4 regions of the Pseudomonas sp. P110(2024) genome follow, and region 4 is predicted to be linked to each of the others. Evidence: riboswitches for the same ligand, from Rfam matches in the RefSeq annotation. Region 4 holds a riboswitch; each other region holds the start of a gene.

Region 1 (5,211 bases), on a different contig from region 4:
GGTAAAGGTGGGCGTGACCAGCGCGGTACAGGGCCGAGTCGGCGAATGGCGCGTCTCCCAGCACATGACCGACCAGGATCAGCGCGGTACGCCGAAAATCCTTGGCGGCAACGCGCTCGCAGATATCGGCCAGCGTGCCCTTGACCCAGTCCTGGTCCGGCCAGGTGGCGCGATGGACCACCGCTATCGGGCAGTCGACGCCATAGTGTGGCAGCAGCTCCTGGACGATGCGGGCCAGGTGGCGCACCCCCAGATGGATGGCCAGGGTACTGCCGTGGCGGGCCAGGTCGGCCAGTTGCTCACCGGCCGGCATTGGCGAACGGTCGCCAAAGCGGGTGAGGATCACGGTCTGCGCCACATCGGGCAAGGTCAGCTCGCAGCCGAGCAGCGCGGCACTGGCGGCGGTGGCGGTGACGCCGGGGACGATCTGGTAGTCGATATCCAGTTCGCGCAAGTGGCGGATCTGTTCGCCGATGGCGCCATAAAGGCTGGGGTCGCCGCTGTGCACGCGCGCCACGTCCTCGCCGTTGGCGTGAGCCTGGCGCATCGCCTCGACGATCTGCTCCAGGTGCAGTTCGGCGCTGTTGATTACCGTGTGCGCCTGGTGACCTTCCAGCACGGCGGCGGGGACCAGGGAGCCGGCATAGACGATCACTGGGCACTGGCGGATCAGGCGCTGGCCCTTGACCGTGATCAGCTCGGGATCGCCGGGGCCGGCGCCGATGAAATAGACCGTCATGGGGGTTCCTTGTATAGAAGAGTGGCGGATTATCCGCCGATGGCCAGGGCCAGGGTAGCGCTGCCGAGGACCTGCCTCGGCACGTGCAGGCGGCCGTTATCGCCGGCCAGGGCCAGTGCGGCGCTTTCGGCGACGCCCCAGCAGCCTGTCTGCGCGTACGCCGTGGGCGAACGCTGGCTGAGCTGCGCTTCGAAAACCAGTAGATGCGCGGCATCGAAACAGATGTACGGCAGCCCTAGGCGCTCGGCCAGTGCCAGCAGGCCGGGCTCGCGGGCCTTGGGCTCGATGCTGGCAATGCCGCGCAGGGCCGAGAGGGGCAGGGCGTTGCGGGTGAGGGTCTGGCGCAGCAATACCGCCAGGGTCTCGACCGGGCAGCCGCGGCGACAGCCAAAGCCGGCGTACAACGCCGGCTGAGCAGGCAGATCGCGCATCAGGCCTGGCTGGAGCGACGGTACAGCCAGGCGCTGAGCAGGCCCAGGGCCAGCCAGAACGCGGCGTTGGTCAGCCAGGAAGCGATCTTGAACTGGGTCTCGAGGGCTTGCGGCGCAAGGCTTTCATGCACGGCCGGCTGTGGCGCGCCGATCAGGTGCGGGATCACCAGCAGAGCGGCACCCAGCGCCTTGAGCAGCCAGTGCCGGGCGAACACCAACAACGCCAGGCCGGCGGCGGTGGCCGCTGCGGTGCCGATCCACCAGGTCTGGCGCTGACCGAGGTCGGCGGCGGCGGTGCCGGGCAGTTCCGGTGGCAGGCCAAGGGTCGGCGCCAGGCAGAACACGGCAAAGCCGGCCAGGCCCCACAGCGCGCCGGTGGCCACGCGGTTCGGTTCACGCAGGCCGTAGAGAGCGACCAGGATCAGGGCGAAACCGACGGCGACCACCAGGTTGCCACCGGTGGTGGACAGCACGCGCTGCCAGCCGTCTTCCGGCGACCAGGCTTCGGCGCTGTGCTCATGCTCGTGGGGCGCGGTGGCGTCGCCGTGCTCATGGTGTTCGTCGACCGGGGCGGCGGACTCGTAGGTTTCCGCCTGGAGAATCAGTGGGGTGACCCAGAAGCTTTGCAGCAGGGTCAGCAGCAGGGCCGCGAGCAGGCCGCTGAAGCCCGCGGTACGGGCGATGCGCGTAATCATGCGGGTTTACTCAGTGGCAAGGGAAGGCGGCGCTGTGGCGGGTATCGTGGGCAGCGTTGTGCACTGCCTCGATGTGCGAGAAACCGGCGAAGTACACCAGGCACAGGCCCAGCAGGCTGGCGCCGACCGCGACGATCAGTCGCTGGCTGAGGCTGACGGGGGTGGCGATACTGTGTTTGGCGCTGGTGATGGGCATGACGCGTTCCTCTGCTGCTTTTGTTGTGGCAACGGACATGCGCGACGACCCCGGGCACGATTGGCCCAGGTGATACGACGACGCCCGCCCACCGCGGGGTGTACTGTGAGCACGTGTCAGGCCGGTCTCCGGGCTGGCGAGGTGGAGCAGGACTCCGTGGGGCGTCACCTTCCCATGCCTTACTGTTGGCACAGTGGTTCGGACGCTTCTCTCGCTTACCGTTGCGGGGGCAGCACCGGCCTTGTCGGCTCCTTAGCAATGGAGGCGCGACGCACCGGTTTCCCGTTTCACCCCCGTCGGGGGCACCTGAACGCAATGCGCTAGCAAATCACGGGGCCGGGCCCGCGTCAATCGCCATGGCGGTTGACCGCCAGGCAGGCACTGCGTAGCCTTGCCGCTGCGAGGTTCTCGGGCGTTGGCCCGAGCTAAGACGGGAACGCGGTACAAGCCGCGGCTGCCCCCGCAACTGTAAGCACTGAAGGGTTCGGCACAGCCACTGCGCAGGCGCGCGGGAAGGCGCCGGCCCACCGGCCAGCGAGCCGCAGCGGTGCGAGCCAGGAGACCTGCCTCGTGACGTTTTCGACTTTCAACCGGGCGGGGTGATCCGGTGGCGAACGCGCCAGGCCGGCAGGGCCGTGGCTGTCGTCCTGCATGCCCGCGCCATTGCTGCCAAGGGCATCGCGACATGAAAACACTGGCCAAGCTTCCCGTCACCATCGTTACCGGCTTCCTCGGCTCGGGCAAGACCACCTTGCTGCGCCATATGCTCGACAACGCCCAGGGCCGCCGCATCGCGGTGATCGTCAACGAATTCGGCGAGCTGGGCATCGACGGCGAGATCCTCAAGCAGTGCAGCATCGGCTGCACCGAGGAAGAGGCCAACGGCCGCGTCTATGAGCTGGCCAACGGTTGTCTGTGCTGCACCGTGCAGGAAGAGTTCTTCCCGGTGATGCGCGAGCTGGTGGCCCGTCGCGGCGACCTCGACCACATCCTTATCGAGACCAGCGGCCTGGCCTTGCCCAAACCGCTGGTACAGGCCTTCCAATGGCCGGAAATCCGCAACGCCTGCACCGTCGACGCGGTGATCACCGTGGTCGACAGCCCGGCCGTGGCCGCCGGCACCTTTGCCGCCTACCCGGAGCAGGTCGATGCCCAGCGCAAGCTCGACCCCAACCTCGACCACGAGTCGCCGCTGCACGAGCTGTTCGCCGACCAGCTGGCCAGTGCCGACCTGGTGGTGCTGAACAAGGCCGACCTGATCGACGCCGAGGGCCTGGCCAAGGTCCGTGCCGAGGTGGCCGAGGAACTGCCGCCGGCGGTCAAGGTGATCGAGGCCAGCAGCGGCCGCCTGCCGCTGGAAGTGCTGCTGGGCGTGGGCGCCGAGTCCGAGGTGCATATCGATGGTCGCCGTACCCATCACGACTCGCATCACGACGGCGATGACCATGACGACCATGACCACGACGCCTTCGACTCGATCTCCATCGATCTGCCCGAGTCCGACGAGAGCCTGCTGCTCGACGCCCTGACCCAGCTGGTCACCGAGTTCGGCATCCTGCGCGCCAAGGGCTTCGCCGCGATTCCCGGCAAGCCGATGCGTCTGCTGATCCAGGGGGTGGGCACCCGCTTCGACAAGCATTTCGACCGCGCCTGGCGTAGCGATGAACCACGGATCACCCGCCTGGTGCTGATCGGCCAGGCGCTGGACGCCGCACAGCTGGAAGCGCGCCTGCGCCAGGCCCTGGGCGCCTGATCCATGCACCTGCTGCGGACCCAACCCGGCGGCTTCGTGCCGGACGACAGCATCGCCGACCTCGGCCAGACCCCCGCCGACCTGGTGATCCTCTGCAGCGGTGATTCACACCTGGCGCTGCTCGCCGAAACCGCCGAGCAGCTGCCGGCGCACTTTCCCAGCGTGCGCCTGGCCAACCCGATGCAGGTGCAGAACCATGCCTCGGTCGACGTGTATGTCGACCAGGTGCTGCGCCATGCCAAGGTGATCCTGGTGTCGCTGCATGGCGGCGTCGGCTACTGGCGCTATGGTGTCGAGCAACTGGTCGAACTGGCGGAGCGTGGGGTCGAGCTGATCCTGGTGCCCGGCGACGACCGCCCCGATCCTGAGCTTACCGACCTGGGCACGGTCCGCGGCGAACAGGCCGAGCGCCTCTGGCACTTCCTGCGCCAGGGCGGCAAGGCCAACGCCGTTAACCTGTTCAACTGCCTGGCCAGCCAATGGCTGGGTTGTGATTACCCATGGGATGAGCCGCAGCCCTTGCCGCGCACGGCGGTCTATCACCCGGCCAAGGCCACGGCGCGCCTGGAGGACTGGTACGCCGAGTGGAATCCGGAGCATCCGGTGGCGCCGTTGCTGTTCTACCGTTCGCACCTGCAGGCGGCCAACACGGCGTTCATCGATGTGTTCTGCCAGCGCCTGCAGGCCTGCGGGCTGAATCCTTTGCCCATTGCCGTGGCCAGCCTAAAGGAACGCGCCTGCCTGGACCAGGTCGAGGCTTGGCTCGACGAGGTGCAGGCCGAGGTGGTGATCAACACCACAGGCTTCGCCCTGTCCAGCCCCGAGCAACCCAACCTGCGTCCGCTGCGCCGCGATGTGCCGGTGCTGCAGGCGATCTGCGCCCAGGACAACCAACCTGGCTGGGAGCAGAGCGAGCAGGGCCTGGGCGCCCGCGACCTGGCGATGCACATCGCCTTGCCGGAACTGGACGGGCGTATCATCACCCGGCCGGTGAGTTTCAAGGACCTGGCCTGGCGCAGCGAGCGCAGCCAGTCCGATGTGGTCTGCTACCGGGCCCACCCCGAACGCATGGACTTCGTCGCCGAACTGGCACGGCGCTGGGTGACCCTGGCGCGCCTGGACAACCAGGAAAAGCGCGTGGCCCTGGTGCTGGCCAACTACCCGACCCGCGACGGGCGCATCGGCAATGGCGTCGGCCTGGACACGCCGGGCGCGGCGCTCAATATCCTTGAGGCCCTGCAGGCGCAGGGTTACCCAGTGGCTGGCCTGCCTGAAACCGGCACTGAGCTGATTCACCAGTTGCTCGGCGGGGTCACCAACGACCTCGACCATCTCGACCAGCGCCCCTGCGCCCAGAGCCTGGCCCTGGCCGACTACCAGCGCGCTTTTGCCGCCTT
Region 2 (5,211 bases), on a different contig from region 4:
GTGGCCAGGCTGATGTGCGAGCACTCGCAGAAGCTGGCGCGCCAGGAGGGCTTCCTGGCCCTGCAATTCAACTCGGTGGTAGCGAGCAACGAGGTGGCCGTGGCGCTTTGGCACAAGCTCGGTTTCGAGACCGTCGGGCGACTGCCCAAGGCATACCGCCATGCCGAATTGGGCCTGGTGGACTGCCTGGTGATGTACAAGTGGCTGGCCGATGAGCCGGTCGTGGAAAAACCGGCGCTGCTGATCGGGCGCAAGAACATCGAGGCGCGGGTGTCGCGCCGACGCGGGCGATAAGAGGCAGCTGAATCCATCGCGGGCCTGCCCCGCGACGGAATCAGCGCAGGCTCAACCGATCAGAACGCCAACCCCACCTTCACCCCAAACTCGTCGCGCTTGAGCTTGGTGTTGTCGGCCACCGGTGTATCCTCGTCCAGCTTGTATTCGGTACGGGTGTAGTACGCCCCCACCTGCACCGGCATGCCGCCCTGCTGGTTCATCAGCAGCGTGACCTCCGCATACGGATTGGTGCGGTCCTTCATGTCGACGCTGTCGCTGCCGAAATCATCGACTTTGAGCCGCGCGCGGCCATCAATGGTGTGGCGCGCGCCCACCTCCACGCGCAGGGTCGACGCGTCGAACTGGTGGTTGTAGCCCAGCGCTGCCTTGGCGAACGGCGACTTGTAGGTCAGCCGTGTATCAAGATCGTTGATCTCGGGCTCGAAGCGGGTCCAGCTGTACCCGCCGCCCACCGTCAGGTCGACGAAGTTGCGCGCATCCAGTGCGGCGCGCCAGCCCAGGTCGAGGTCGGCCTGGGCTTCCTTGAGCTTGTTGTCGTTCTTCTTGCCATACTTGGCCTCGGCACCGATCTGGTAGATGAACCCGGATTCGGCGGTCATCTTGTTGCCGAACGTGGCGAACACACCGCCCTGGCCCATGTGTTCCTTGTCCGATTCGCTTCCTCCCTCGAACTTGAACTTGTCGTAGGACCCCAGCAAGCCGAGGGTGAACAGCGGGTCGGTACTCGGTGCCGCCGTGGCAGCCAGAGGGGCACCGAGCAGGGCAAGCAGGCAGGCGTGGCGCAGCAGGTTACGGGTAAACATTCGCAAAAGTCTCCATGACGTGAATGAATGGCGAACGACCGGTTCGAGACAACGGGCTTGGCAAAAGTTCGAAAAAATTTGGCAAACCGCTCTAAACCGCCCTGTCCGTCACAGTTTCCCCACCCACTCGAACGATTGACTCACTGCCCGTTCAATGGTCAGATGCGCGCCAGTTTCAGGTGTCCTGCGCCGCCGTGCGCAGGGTGAAACGGGAAGCCGGTGCGTCGTTGTCACGACAAGTCCGGCGCTGCCCCCGCAACGGTAAGCGAGTGAATCCTTCGACAGACCACTGTGCGCACGCATGGGAAGGTGAAGGCTTCATGCCCCTCGCAAGCCCGGAGACCGGCCTGAGACGCTACTTGGCAACCCGCGGTGGGCGGGCGCAGGCCGGTATCCGCGTGCGCGCCTGCGTGCGCTTGACCGTTGCGTGTTTTCCACCGGGATCCATTTCTTCCTGCAGCAGTGGAACGACATGTCCCGAATCAACAAGCTTCACACCCTGGCGGCCTGCCTGGCCGTGTCCCTGCCGGCGCTGGCCGACGATCATGAAGTAACGCCCTTCACCCTGCCCTCCACGGCAATCACCGACACCCGCGAGCCACAGGCCATCGACCTGGCCACCCCGTCCCCGACCGGTTCGCGCCTGAACCTCAGCGCCCTGGACACCCCGGCCAGCACCAGCAGCCTGACCGAGGCGCAGATCCAGCAGCGCAACAACCTCACCGTGCAGGACGCCGTGACCCGCTCGCCGGGCCTTACCTTCATCGGCACGCCGGGCGACGGCGGCACCGGCCTGTCGGCCCGCGGCTTCACCGGGCAGAGTTCGGTGATGACCCTGTTCGACGGCTCGCGCCTGTACGCCGGTGCCGGCACCCTGACCTTCCCGGTCGATCCGTGGATGGTCGAGCGGATCGACGTGATCCGCGGCCCCGCCTCGGTGCTGTACGGCGAAGGCGCCACCGGCGCGGTGGTCAACGTGGTGCCGAAGCAGCCGTTCGCTGGCGAGATCCGCAACCATCTGCGTCTGGGCTACGGCTCCTGGGACCGCCAGCAGCTGGGCCTGGACAGCGGCGGCAGCCTGAGCGAGCGCCTGAGCTACCGCGTGACCCTCAACCAGCAGGCCAGCAACGGCTGGGTCGACCGCACCGACTCGCGCAGCCTGGCCCTGAGCGCCGCCCTGCGCTTCGATGCCAGCGACGACCTGAGTTTTACCCTCGCCCACGAACGCGGCGATGCGCAACCGGCCAACTACTACGGCACCCCGCTGATCGATGGGCACCTGCGCAGCAGCGTGCGGCGCAAGAACTACAACGTCAGCAACGACGAGCAGCGCTACCACGACGAGTGGACGCGCCTGACCACCGACTGGCCCCTCAGCGACCGCGTCAGTGCCAGCAACCAGCTGTACTACATCAAGAGCCGCCGCCAGTGGCGCAATGCCGAGTCCTACACCTGGGACGCCGCCAACGGCGTGATCCAGCGCGGCAGCTTCCTCGAGATTCGCCATAACCAGGAGCAGCTCGGCGATCGCCAGAGCTTCACCTTCGACCATGGCCTGTTCGGCCTGGACAGCAAAACCGTGGTCGGCGCCGAGTACAACCGCATCCGCTTCAACGTCGACAGCAACTCGCCCTACCGCGATGGCGGCAGCGACCCGCTCGACCCGTGGCATCCGGCTCCGGGCGGCTTCCATAGCCTCAGCCCAACCCGCGCACAAACGCTGTCCAAGGTCGACACCTTCGCCCTGTTCGCCGAAAACCGCACCCAGCTGACCGACCGCCTCGCACTGGTCACCGGCATTCGCCGCGACCAGAATCACATCGACCGCGACGACCTGGCCAACAACAGCCGCAGCGACCGCAGCCTGCAGGGCGGCAACTGGCGCGCCGGCCTGGTGTTCGCTGTCACCGACGACCTGTCGCTGTATGGGCAGTTTTCGACCAGCGAGGACGGCGTCGGCGACCTGCTCACCCAGCGCCCGGACAAGCGCCTGGAACTGACCGAAGCGAAGCAGGCCGAGGTAGGCCTCAAGCAACGTTTCTGGGATACCCGTGGCGAGTGGACGCTGGCGGCCTATCACATCGTCAAGAAGAAGCTGCCGGTGTACAACCCGCTCACCCACGACAGCCAGCAGGCCGGCCAGCAGACCTCCGACGGCCTGGAGGCCAGCCTGGAACTGGCGCTGGGCAACCAGTGGCAGCTCTCGGCCAATGCCGCTTTGGTGCGGGCCAAGTACGATGATTTTCTCGAGGAAGGCGACAACGGCACGGTCCACGACCGCGCCGGCAACCGTCCGCAGGACGTGCCGCGACGCACCGCCAACCTGTGGCTGAGCAAAGGTTTCGGCCAGACCGTGGATGCCGGCATCGGCCTGCGCTACGTGGATGAGCGCTGCGCCAGCGCGGCCAACGACCAGCGCGTGCCGGGCTATACCGTGGTCGATGCCAACCTGGGCTGGCAGGTGCTGCCCGACGTGCGCCTGGGCCTGCAGTTGAACAACCTGTTCGACCGCCAGTACGCCCAGTCCAGCTACAGCGGCGAGCAATGGCTGCTGGGCACGCCGCGCTCGTATTTCGCCACGGTCGACTACCGCTTCTGAGGCGGACTCCAGCGTTCGTCGCACGGTGCTTGATCAGCACCGTGCCACCTGCTCGACTAGGGCCTACGCCTTCATCACAAGCAGCGTGCCATGACCGACATCCCGCCGATCCCCACCCCACCCGTGCACGCCCTGGATCAGCCGCGCACCTTGCTGTTCCTCGCCTACCCGCAGATGGGCCTGCTCGACCTCACCGGCGCGCAGACGGTCTTCTGGGCCGCGACCAAGGCCCGCGCCGCCCGCGGCCTGCCAGGTTACCGCCTGGTCACCGCCAGCCTCGAGGGCGGCCTGGTGCCGACCGCCGAGGGCCTGGCGGTAGGTACCGAGCCACTGGCGCCCTGGTTGCGCGAACCCTTCGACACCCTGGTGGTGCCCGGCGCGCCGGAGATCGTCCGCACCCTCCCCGATCATGCCGAGCTGGTTGCCTGGCTGGCCCAGGCCGCCCAACGCGCCCGACGCACCGCCTCGGTGTGCAGCGGCACCTTCCTGCTGGCCGCCGCCGGGCTGCTCGACGGACGCCGGGCCGCCACTCACTGGGCGATGTGCGATGCGCTGCACCGGCGCTTCCCGGCCATCGAAGTGGACGCCGAGTCGATCTTCGTGCAACAGGACCAAGTGTGGACCTCGGCCGGGGTCAGTGCCGGCATCGACCTGGCGCTGGCCCTGGTCGAGGCCGACTGTGGCCGCGAGGTGGCCATGCAGGTGGCCCGCGAGCTGGTGGTGTTCCTCAAGCGCCCCGGCGGCCAGGCGCAGTTCAGCGAACTGCTCAAGGCCCAGGGCGAGGACAGCGCCGCCTTCGAGGCCCTGCACCTGTGGCTCAACGAGCACCTGGGCGACCCGCGCCTGACGGTCGAGCGGCTGGCCGAGCAGGCCTGCGACGAGGTTGGCAACTTTGCCGTGATGTCCTGCCAGCACGCCATCCCCCTGGGCCGCTACGCCGGCAACAACGCCGCCGCCGAGCTGGTCGGCATGGCGCCGATGATCTACAGCCAGCCCAAGTATGTTACCTGCCTCGACCTCGGTGCCTGGGGCGCGGTGTACACCGAGGGTTGGGAGCGCACCGTCTCGCCACCGACGGACAAGGCCGAGGCCAAGCAGCTCAAGCAGCAGATCAACTCGGTGTGGATCTATCCGCCGGCCGCGGATCGGGCGACGGCGCTGGCGGCGGCCGATCCACTGATTCCAGTGGCCTGACAGCCCCCCTGTTGCCTCGGCGGGTGCCGACGATGATGCCCTGCCCGCGCAACTGGCGCAGCAGCTCCAGGCCCGCCTGCTGGTGCTGCTCGCCCAACGCGCGCAGGCGCTCGCGCCCGCTGCCCGGCAGGCCCACCAACAATTGCCAGGCCAGCGGCGCCAGGCGGGCGAAACGCACCTGCAGGTCGGCGTCGCGGTACACCAGCAACAGGGTGGGTTGCGCTGGCGCCTCGCCTGGCTGGTACTCCGGGCCGATGCGTTCCACCGGCCAACGGTAGGCCAGCACCCGCGCCACGCACGACAACAGTGGCTCGCCGT
Region 3 (5,211 bases), on a different contig from region 4:
TAGACCAGGCCCAGGCGCCCGGTGAAGGCGTCCCAACGCCGGTCCAGCTTGGCCCGGCTCACGTGGTCGACCACGTCGAAGTCGATATGGTCGTAGCGCAGTGCCGATATCAGCGACAGTTGGTCGGTCAGGCGGGTGCGGTTCTCGACAAAGCCCGCCGTGGTGTCGGTGGTAGTGCTGCGGCCTTTGGCGCGCGGCGCGTCCATGCCGGGGATGTCGAGGAAGTGGTCGGGCTGGAAGCCATTCGGGTCGATGATGTCGAAGGCACCTTTGGACAGCGGATAGGCGGTCTGCTGGTTGCGGCTGTAGTCCACGCCGAACGCCCAGTCGCTGGCCAGACCGAACAGCTGGCCTTGATGGGTCAATTCGGTGCGATTGCCGTTGACCTCCTGGTCGTGGCGCTGGCGGTAACCGCCGGAGCGGGCGATGTTGGTGTTGCTGGCGTTGTAGCGGTACACCTCGAGGTTGCGATAATCGCGCTGGCCGTTGTAGTGGTAGAAGGTGTTGCGCAGCTGGTTGCTGTCGTCGATGCGGTAGTCGGTGATCGAGCGCAGCCAGCGGGTGCGCTGCTCGTAGCGGCCGTCCTCGACGTTGTAGTTGTTGAAGCGATTGTGTTTGTCGATGTGCAGGGTGCCGACCGCCGGCTGCAACACCGGCGTGCCCCAGTACGGGCTGTCTTCCTTCTCTTCCAGGTACTCGATGGCCAGGGTGTGCGAGAGCTGCTCGTTGATGTCGCTGAGCAGCGAGAAGGCCAGGTTGCCGGCACCGTTCTCCTGGCGGTCGATGTAGCCATTGGTACTGGTGCGGCTGTAGTCGAGCCGCGCGTAGTGGCGCGGGCCGTCGCCGCTGTTGAGCGCCTTGTTGAAGCCGACCGAGGTTTCCAGGGTGTCGTAGCGGCCGTAGCTGACGCGGCCTTCGAAGCTGTCCTCATCGCGGTTGGCCAGTTTGGTGATCATGTTCAGGCTGCCGCCGACCGCGCCACTGCCGTTGAGGAACGACGAGGGGCCGCCGAGCAGTTCGACGCGGTCGTAGATCCACGCGCCAACCGGGCGCGCCGTGGCGCCGTACTGCAGGTTGATGCCGTTGAACAACTGGCTGATCTGGGCGCCGTTGAAACCACGGTAAGACACGTAGCCGCCCCAGCCGGGCGGTGCCGAGGCGTTGACCCCGGGCAGGGCGTTGGCGGCGTCCTGGAAGTTGCGCGCGCCGATGCGTTCCATGGTCTTGCGGTCGGCAACGCTGACCGAGGCGGGATTTTCGCGGGCGCTGAGGTTCAGCCGCGAGCCGCTTTCGATGGGGCGGTCAAGATCGAGCGTGGTGGCTTCTTTGGGTTGGTCGGCGGTGGCCGTGACGTTGCTGGCGGGCAGGGTCAGGGTGTCATCCTGCGCCCAGGCGCAGGTTGCGCTGCCTACGAGCAGCGCCAAAGTGGTCATGCGGAACATGCAAGGCTTCCTGGCTGAAATCGGTGGGCGCACGCCCGCTGCCGATCAGGCAGTAGTACTTGGGCGTGGCGATGTCAGAACGCGAGAAGCGAAGCGGGGGAGGCGCGCGGATTGACCAGGGGCCAGCGCTGCTTGGGCAGGGGCGGCGCGGGTTGTCTGGGTAAGGGTTTGCTCGACTCCCCGGCGAGCAAGGCCAGCAGGCCGAAGAACACCGCCAGCAGGGTGGCGCTGAACAGGCTGGCGATCACGCAGTCGCCGCCGGCAGGCAGCACCGGGTCGGTGATGTCCTGGTCGCCCTTGAACACGCCGCTGCTGTCGGCCGCGCACCAGGCGGCGTCATCCAGGCCGGCCAGGCGCAAGCCTGCCATCTGTCCATGGCCCATGGCGCACAGCAACGAGCCGAACAAGATGCTGAAATACAGCACCCAGGCGACTTGCGATCGTGTGTGGCGGGCCAGCTTCATCGGCAAAGCTCGAAGGGAATGGGTTAGGCGTGCGGATTCTACAACTTTTGACACATCTGCCTAGAGTGTTCCGGCGATAAAAAGCATTCGAAACGATACGCCTGCCTGGCTTGACGCCTCTGGGCCCCAGGTGTTCAGATGCCGACCGATTTCAGGTGTCCCATGCCGCCGCGCATGGGGTTAAACGGGAAACCGGTACGAGTCCGGTGCTGCCCCCGCAACGGTATGCAAGTGATGCCTTCGACAGACCACTGTGGCCAATGCGCCATGGGAAGGTGAAGGCGTCTAGTCTTGCGAGCCCGGAGACCGGCCTGGAATGTGGTAGGCAAACTCCTGCGGTGGGCGGGCATGGGCCGGTATTGGCGTGTGCGCGATCCGTGCTCCTGCGTGCTTCTGCGAAAGTCACTTTCGAGAAGAGCATGATTGCTGTGATTCACTCCCGACGTTTATCCCCCAAGGCCCGGACCCTGCTTCTGGGATGCCTGGCCAGTCCCCTGGCACTGGCCGAAAACACGCCCCTGGTCCTCGACCAGCAGATCGTCGTCGCGCCTTCGGTGGAGTCGACCAACGTCGCCGCCATGGCCCAGTACGGCAGCAAGGTCGAGATCGTCAGCCGTGAGCAGATCGAGCGCGCCGGCCCCGGCGCCGACATCACCCGGGTGATGCAGATGTTCATCCCCGGCTTCTACGTCGCGCCGAAGAACGGCCCGTTCGACTACGGCACCTATTCGCTGCTCGGCGGGCGTAACGACGACACCCTGATCCTGCTCGACGGCGTGCGCTTGAACAACCGCCTGTACGGCGGCCTGTACCTGGACACCCTGCCGGCCAACGCGGTGGAGCGCATCGAGGTGCTCAAGGGCGGCCAGAGCCTGTTATTCGGTACCCAGGCGGTGGCCGGGGTGATCAATATCGTCACCCGCAGCCCGCAGAGCCGCGAGGCTTCGGGTGAGGTCAACCTGGGCCTGGACAGCTTCGCCGGCAGCAGCAAGGACGCCCGCGTCGAGCGGATCTTCAGTAACGGCTTCGGCGACCTGGGCCTGCTGGCCTATGTCAGCCACAACGTCTCTGATGGCTACCAGCCGTTTCGCAACCGCGACTACAGCGGCAACGTCAGCGACAAGAAACGCGGTTACGAGGTGACCACCTTCGGCGGCAAGGCGGTCCAGGCCTTCGGCGACGATGCGCGGCTGGAACTGTTCTACCAGTACACCGACGCCAACCTTGATTTCGCCCGGCCAGTGAACAACTACAAGACCACCAACGACCGCGTGCAGCAGATCGCCACGGCGACCTTCGAGCAGCGCCTCAACGAGCGCCTGAGCTACTTCATCAAGGGCCACGTCAACGATTGGGACACCCGCTACACCCGCATCAACAACCGTGACGATGGCAGCCGTAACGTGGTCAACCACGACGACTACTGGGGTTTCACCGACTGGGGCGTGCAGGCCGAGGGCAAGGCCGAACTCGACGGCGGCCATGTGCTGGTGTTCGGTTCCGACAACCAGTGGTTCAAGGGCCAGGACGATGTGCTGGTGATCGACGACAACAAGGCCCAGGCCAATGCGCTGTATGCCCAGCTGCGGCCCAGGATCGAGGCCTTGCCGGACTGGCACCCGAGCCTTGGCGTGCGCCACGAGGCCATGAGCGGCGGCGACAGCGCCACCGTCGGCATGCTTACCTCGCTGTACGACCTGAACGACAACTGGCAACTGCGTGGCCAGTACGGCAGCGCCTACAAGCTGCCCAACGCCGAGCAGCTGTTCGTCAACGAGCCCGGCGACGAGATCGGCAACCGCGACCTCAAGCCCGAGAAGAGCCGCAACGCCGAGCTTGGCCTGGACTACCACGGCCTGCTTCTGGCGCGCGAATTCAGCGCCAGTGTCACCGTGTTCCGGCGCAAGATCACCGACCTGATCACCCTGGACGGCAGCCAGTGGGTGAACGGCCAGGGCCAGGTGCAGATGCGGGGTTTCGAGGCCGATGCACGTATCCAGCTCGACGACCAATGGAGCCTGCAGGCCGACATGACCCGTAACCTCACCGAGTCGCGCACCGGGGCGACGATCAACGACGTGCCGAGTTTTTTCGCCCGCTCGCGGCTCGGCTACGAATCGGCGGACCGCATGTGGGGTGCCGGAGGGGCCATTCGCTACATTCGCGATGTGGTCAGCTCCAAGGGCGTCGAGTACGGCCATTACTCGGTGGTCGACGTCGATGCCTACCGCTACCTGGACGGTGCCCGCCAGCACCGGTTGAGCCTGCTGGTGGAGAACCTGTTCGACCGCGACTATGTCACCAGCCGGGCGAGCAACGTCGACAATCTCGGACGGCCGTTCACCAGCGAACTGCGGTACACCTACACCTTCTGAGGGGCGTGAGCATGGACTACCAGCGCGTGTTGTTCGTCGGCCCTGGCCTGGGCGTTGGCTCTGCGGCCGAAGCCTTTGGCGCCGAGGTCCGCGACCTGCGTGGCCGCGAGGCGGGCCGGGATATCGTAGATACCCTGGAGGGCTTCGATGGGCTGTGGGTGGTTATCCGCGAGGCCCTTGACCAGGGTGTTGAGCGCTTGCTGGTAGTGGACCTGGAACCCACCTCGGACAGCGCCTACCTTGACTGGCTGCGCGATGAGCTGGGGCGTCTGGCGCAAGGTCGGGCCGGTGTCTGGGTCACGGCCCAGGCCTTGGGCCGTCGCGGCCTGGACGCGCGGGCGGCCTGTGCCAGCATCGGTGAGCACACCCGCCACCTGCCGTGCGACCAGGTCAACGCGGTGGCCAGCGATCCGGACTGGTCGCGTGTGCCCGAGCATGCTCGCCAAGTGTTCCTGTGCACCGGCCCGCGCTGTGTGCGGCGCGGTGCCTTGCCGTTGTGGAAACGCCTGCGCCGGCGGCTGCTGGACCATGACTTGATCGAGACGCCGGGCGGCGTGCTGCTGACTCGCACTGGTTGCCAGTTCCCCTGCAACCTGGGGCCAGTACTGACGGTGCACCCGGACGGCTGCTGGTATCGGGTACGTGATGATCGGGAGGTGGAGGAATTGGTGGAAATGCATCTACAGGGCGCAAGGATCGCCGAAAGACTGCTGATCAAAGGAGGGGCTGGCGATGCGTAGCGCCTGGCTGCTGTCGTTGGCCTTGTGCTGTGGCACACCGGTCCTGGCCGACAGCTATCGCAACTGTGGGCAGGACTGGCAACGGCCCGCTGCGGCGCCTGCGCGTATCGTCGCCCTCAACCAGCACGCGGCCGACCTGCTGCTCGCCCTCGGCGCCGGGCCATCGATGGTCGGCGTGGCCTACCTGGAC
Region 4 (5,211 bases):
CATGAACCTGCCGCGCTCGACCCGCGAGATGATCAACGTCGACGCGCCCAAGGTCGCCCGTAACAAGCTCAAGCCCGGCGACCTGCTGTTCTTCAGCACCAACGGCCGTGGCCGCGTGAGCCATGCCGGCATCTACCTGGGTGACAACCAGTTCATCCACTCCAGCAGCCGCCGCAGCGGTGGTGTGCGTATCGACAGCCTGGGCGATCGCTATTGGAGCAAGACCTTCATCGAGGCCAAACGCGCGCTCGCCATGGCGCCGACCACGATCTCGCGCAATTGATTTGATATCAAAATGCTGTAACCTCGCACGGCGGCGTAGCTGAAAAGCTCGCCGCCGTGCGCATTTACAGAAAGCGTCTAATCTAAATTCTCAACTCTTTTTACCTTCGGCCGTGGCCGTCGGATTTTCGACAGGACGTTCGCATCATGGCGATGTTGGCGCGCTTCGCATTCTTTTCCCTGGTGGCCCTGCTTGCGGCCTGCTCCAGCCGTGCACCTGCGCCGGCGCCCACGCCCAAACAGCCGATGGTGTTCAATCAGGCGCCTTCGTCGCCTGCGGCCGACGATGTATTGTTTCGCGCCATCGGCCTGGTGGGCACACCGTATCGCTGGGGTGGCAATACACCGGATGCCGGGTTCGATTGCAGCGGCCTGATCGGCTATGTCTACCGTGATGCGGCGGGTATCAGTCTGCCACGCTCGACTCGCGAGATGATCGTCATGCGCGCGCCAAATGTGGATATCAATTCGCTGCAGTCGGGTGATCTGGTGTTCTTTGCCACCAGCGGCGGGTCGCAGGTCAGCCATGCCGGCATCTACGTCGGTGAAGGGCGCTTCGTGCATGCACCGTCGACGGGCGGCACCGTGCGCCTGGACTACCTGTCCAACAGCTACTGGGCCAAGGCCTACCTCCAGGCCAAACGGGTGCTGCCGCCGGGGCATCTGGCGCAGAATCCCTGATACCTACCGGCGCGGGCAGGGTATGAACTTGGTCCAGTATTGCCTGGCTGGCATCAAGCCTGTTTGAGCAGAAGCGCCACTCCGGGATAGTACTGCCCCAGTTCGTTGTGCAGCTTGCGGTAGGCATACGGGAAGTACCAGGCAAGCGCACAGGCCGTGTGCTTCTGCAGATCGTCCACCAGGTCCTGCAGTTCCTCGGGGCTGGCATGCTGGCCGGCCTTCCACGGTGTGACGAACAGTGCCCCGGCCTTGAGTTGGCTGCCATACGCGATCGGCTTGGCCAGGGCGGCGGTTTCCTGCAGGGCCGCTGTCAGGTCGAGGCGAGCGATGCGCGGCCAGCGCTGGCCAGCGTGCAGGTACAGCGACTCCTCGGCGCTGCTGATCGACAGGTCGCAGCGCCCGTCGCGCTCGCCCTCGTCGCGCTGTTTCTTGCTCATGTGCCGTTCCAGCGCCACCAACTCACCCTGCCAGGCGGCAGCGGCGAGCAGGCCGACGTTGCTGGCTGTGCCGTGCCAGTAGGGCGCCTCGTTGTCGCCCTGCAACTGGTTGAAGCGGTCGATGCAGTCGACCCAGCGCTCGAGGGCCGGGCGCAGGAACTCCAGGCGCGGGTTGTTGATCATCAGGCCTTGCATGCTGCGCTCTCCTTGTCATTGTGATCCGGGTCGGCCGGGTGATAGCTATGTGATATCACTGCTCTGAGTGTGGCACAAGCTGGTGAATCGGCCATTGATCCAGGCCAGATCGGCCCTCGCTCGATTGACGCTCCCGGTGCAACCCTCTAACCTTCGCGGCGTGCTTCAGGTGCCCCGCGAGCTACGGTTCGGCAGGGTGAAACTGGGAAGCCGGTGGGCGCCAGTAGGCGCGAGTCCGGCGCTGCCCCCGCAACGGTAGATGAGTCGACGGCTACGCAAGGCCACTGGATGTCCATGTCCGGGAAGGCGCGTAGCCAGGGCCTGCGCCCGCTCATGAGCCCGGAGACCGGCCTGTCACTGCCAAACGGCATCACGGAGGGTGATGCGCGGTGCGATGTGGCCCTTGCCATGCCTCCTGCGCGCTCCTCGTCTGCCTGCCTTTTACCTGTCGCCGCCGCTGCGACAGCCTGCGGAGACCCCTGATGAGCGAATCCATCGAACGCGACGAACGTCACCTGGCGCGCATGCAGCGCAAGAAGGCGATCATCGACGAGCGCATCGCCAATTCCCCCAATGAATGCGGCCTGCTGCTGGTGCTGACCGGCAACGGCAAGGGCAAGAGCAGCTCGGCCTTCGGCATGCTTGCCCGCGCCCTTGGCCATGGCATGCAGTGCGGCGTGGTGCAGTTCATCAAAGGCCGCAACAGCACCGGCGAGGAGCTGTTTTTCCGCCGATTTCCCGAGCAGGTGCGTTATCACGTGATGGGCGAGGGCTTTACCTGGGAAACCCAGGACCGCCAGCGCGACATCGCCGCTGCCGAGGCCGCCTGGGCGGTGTCGCGGCAGTTGCTGCAGGACCCCTCTATCCAGTTCGTCGTGCTCGATGAGCTGAACATCGCCCTCAAGCACGGCTACCTGGACCTCGACCAGGTGCTATCGGATATCCAGGCGCGTCCGCCGATGCAGCATGTGATCGTCACGGGGCGCGCTGCCAAGCCGGAGATGATCGAACTGGCCGACACCGTCACCGAGATGGGCATGCTCAAGCACGCCTTCCAGGCCGGTATCCGCGCGCAGAAGGGCGTCGAACTGTGAGTGAGTCGCGCCAGTGTCCCGCCGTGCTGATCGCGGCCCCGGCCTCGGGCCAGGGCAAGACCACGGTCACTGCCGCCCTGGCCCGCCTGCACCGCAACCTCGGGCGCACGGTGCGGGTGTTCAAGTGCGGGCCTGACTTTCTCGACCCGATGATCCTCGAGCGCGCCAGCGGTGCGCCGGTCTACCAGCTCGACCTGTGGATGATCGGCGCCGAGGAGAGTCGCCGCCTGTTGTGGGAAGCGGCGGGCGAGGCCGACCTGATCCTGATCGAGGGCGTGATGGGCCTGTTCGACGGCACGCCGTCGAGCGCCGACCTGGCGCGCCACTTCGGCGTGCCGGTGTTGGCGGTGATCGACGGCACGGCCATGGCCCAGACCTTTGGTGCCTTGGCTCTAGGCCTGGCGCGCTACCAGCCCGACCTGCCGTTCGCCGGGGTGCTGGCCAACCGGGTCGGCAGCCTGCGTCATGCGCAACTGCTCGAAGGCAGCCTGACCGAAGGCCTGCGCTGGTACGGCGGGTTGTCCCGCGAGCGCGGCATCGAACTGCCCAGCCGTCACCTTGGCCTGGTCCAGGCCAGCGAGTTGAACGACCTGGATGCACGCCTGGATGCCGCCGCCGAAGCCCTGGGCGCCAGTTGCGATGCCGCGCTGCCGCCACCGGTCCGTTTTGCCGAGCCTGAGCCTGTGAATGTGACTGCGTCGCTGGCCGGAGCGCGCATCGGTGTGGCCCGCGATGAGGCCTTCGCCTTCACCTATGGCGCCAATCTTGACTTGCTGCGTGGCCTCGGTGCGCACCTGGAATTCTTCTCGCCGGTGCATGACCGCGAGCTACCCGTGGTGGACAGTCTCTACCTGCCCGGCGGCTACCCCGAACTGCATCACCAGGCGCTGGCCGCCAACGCGCCGATGCTGGAAGCGATCCGCGCCCATCATGCCGCCGGCAAGCCGTTGCTGGCCGAGTGCGGCGGCATGCTCTACCTGCTCGACGCGCTGACCGACGTGGCGGGCGAGCGCGCCACGCTGCTGGGCCTGCTGCCGGGCGAGGCGACCATGCAGAAGCGCCTGGCGGCCCTGGCCCTGCAGGCGGTCGAACTACCCGAAGGCACCCTGCGAGGCCACACCTACCACCACTCGCTGACCAGCACGGAGCTTGCGCCGATCGCCCGCGGCCAGAGCCCCAACGGCGGTCGGGGCAACGAGGCGGTCTATCGTCTGGGGCGTCTGACCGCCTCCTACGTGCACTTCTACTTCCCCTCCAACCCCGACGCGGCGGCGGCGCTGCTGCGACCATGAGCCGACACGCCTACAGCGAAGCCGAACGCCAGGCCATCTACCGGGCCATTGGCGAACGCCGCGACATGCGCCATTTTGCCGGGGGCGAGGTGGCCCCCGAGTTGCTCGGACGCCTGCTCGCCGCCGCCCACCAGGCGCCCAGCGTGGGCCTGATGCAGCCGTGGCGGTTCATCCGTATCAGCCAGCGTGCCTTGCGCGAGCGGATCCAGGCGCTGGTGGAGCAGGAGCGGGTGCGCACCGCCGAGGCCCTGGGCGAGCGCTCCGATGAATTCATGAAGCTCAAGGTCGAAGGCATCAACGACTGCGCCGAAGTGCTGGTGGCCGCGTTGATGGACAAGCGCGAGGCGCATGTCTTCGGCCGCCGCACCCTGCCCGAGATGGACTTGGCCTCGCTGGCCTGCGCCATCCAGAACCTGTGGCTGGCGGCACGCGCCGAAGGGTTGGGCATGGGCTGGGTATCGCTGTTCGACCCCGAGGCCCTGGCCGAACTGCTGGGCATGCCCGCGGGCGCCAAGCCCATGGCGGTGCTGTGCCTGGGGCCGGTGACCGAGTTCTATCCGGCGCCGATGCTGGTGCTGGAAGACTGGGCCGAACAGCGGCCCTTGAGCGAGATGCTGTACGAGAACCATTGGGGAGAGCGTCCATGAGCGTGGCCTTGCTGACCGTGGCGGGCGTGGCCCTGGATGCGCTGCTGGGCGAGCCGCGCCGGCGTCATCCGCTGGTGGGCTTCGGCAACTTCGCATCGCGCCTGGAGCAACGTTTCAACGCCGGTGGGTGCGGCTGGCGCAGCCATGGCGTCACCGCGTGGTTCCTGGCGGTGGTGCCGCTGACCCTGCTGGCGCTGATCCTGTCCTGGCTGCCGTACATCGGCTGGCTGGTGGATGTGCTTGCGCTGTACTGCGCCCTGGGCCTGCGCAGCCTGGGCGAGCATGTGCTGCCGGTGGCCCAGGCCTTGCGCCAGGGGGACCTGGCCGAGGCGCGGCGGCGTGTCGGTTACCTGGTCAGCCGCGAAACCCGCGAGCTGGACGAGCCCGCCGTGGCCCGGGCGGCCACCGAGTCGGTGTTGGAAAACGGCAGCGACGCGGTGTTTGCCGCGCTGTTCTGGTTTGTCGTGGCCGGTGCGCCGGGGGTGGTGCTGTACCGCCTGAGCAATACCCTGGATGCCATGTGGGGCTATCGCAACGAGCGCTTCGAACGCTTTGGCTGGTGCGCGGCGCGCATCGACGATGG

Evidence for each region. Region 4 has a riboswitch for cobalamin ahead of cobO (cob(I)yrinic acid a,c-diamide adenosyltransferase). Riboswitches for the same ligand answer to the same signal wherever they lie in the genome.
Region 1: another riboswitch for cobalamin. It lies ahead of AC25ND_RS22770 (CbtB domain-containing protein); the one in region 4 lies ahead of cobO (cob(I)yrinic acid a,c-diamide adenosyltransferase).
Region 2: another riboswitch for cobalamin. It lies ahead of AC25ND_RS24725 (TonB-dependent receptor); the one in region 4 lies ahead of cobO (cob(I)yrinic acid a,c-diamide adenosyltransferase).
Region 3: another riboswitch for cobalamin. It lies ahead of AC25ND_RS08695 (TonB-dependent receptor plug domain-containing protein); the one in region 4 lies ahead of cobO (cob(I)yrinic acid a,c-diamide adenosyltransferase).

Annotation. Positions count from the first base shown of each region.
Region 1 is NZ_JBLIYT010000016.1:37,042-42,252, reverse strand. It holds gene cobM (precorrin-4 C(11)-methyltransferase) at 1-739, opposite strand, end outside; gene AC25ND_RS22780 (cobalamin biosynthesis protein) at 769-1,170, opposite strand; gene AC25ND_RS22775 (CbtA family protein) at 1,170-1,865, opposite strand; gene AC25ND_RS22770 (CbtB domain-containing protein) at 1,876-2,061, opposite strand; cobalamin riboswitch at 2,164-2,385, opposite strand; cobalamin riboswitch at 2,447-2,646, shown strand; gene cobW (cobalamin biosynthesis protein CobW) at 2,747-3,814, shown strand; gene cobN (cobaltochelatase subunit CobN) at 3,818-5,211, shown strand, end outside.
Region 2 is NZ_JBLIYT010000019.1:47,776-52,986, reverse strand. It holds gene AC25ND_RS24735 (GNAT family N-acetyltransferase) at 1-294, shown strand, start outside; gene AC25ND_RS24730 (outer membrane beta-barrel protein) at 354-1,100, opposite strand; cobalamin riboswitch at 1,261-1,465, shown strand; gene AC25ND_RS24725 (TonB-dependent receptor) at 1,573-3,699, shown strand; gene AC25ND_RS24720 (GlxA family transcriptional regulator) at 3,790-4,893, shown strand; gene AC25ND_RS24715 (HvfC family RiPP maturation protein) at 4,811-5,211, opposite strand, start outside.
Region 3 is NZ_JBLIYT010000004.1:283,815-289,025, forward strand. It holds gene AC25ND_RS08685 (TonB-dependent receptor) at 1-1,442, opposite strand, end outside; gene AC25ND_RS08690 (DUF2946 family protein) at 1,517-1,906, opposite strand; cobalamin riboswitch at 2,043-2,235, shown strand; gene AC25ND_RS08695 (TonB-dependent receptor plug domain-containing protein) at 2,326-4,281, shown strand; gene AC25ND_RS08700 (hypothetical protein) at 4,293-5,021, shown strand; gene AC25ND_RS08705 (ABC transporter substrate-binding protein) at 5,014-5,211, shown strand, end outside.
Region 4 is NZ_JBLIYT010000015.1:115,569-120,779, reverse strand. It holds gene AC25ND_RS22385 (C40 family peptidase) at 1-283, shown strand, start outside; gene AC25ND_RS22380 (C40 family peptidase) at 430-963, shown strand; gene AC25ND_RS22375 (hypothetical protein) at 1,017-1,595, opposite strand; cobalamin riboswitch at 1,746-1,964, shown strand; gene cobO (cob(I)yrinic acid a,c-diamide adenosyltransferase) at 2,078-2,689, shown strand; gene AC25ND_RS22365 (cobyrinic acid a,c-diamide synthase CobB) at 2,686-3,981, shown strand; gene bluB (5,6-dimethylbenzimidazole synthase) at 3,978-4,628, shown strand; gene cbiB (adenosylcobinamide-phosphate synthase CbiB) at 4,625-5,211, shown strand, end outside.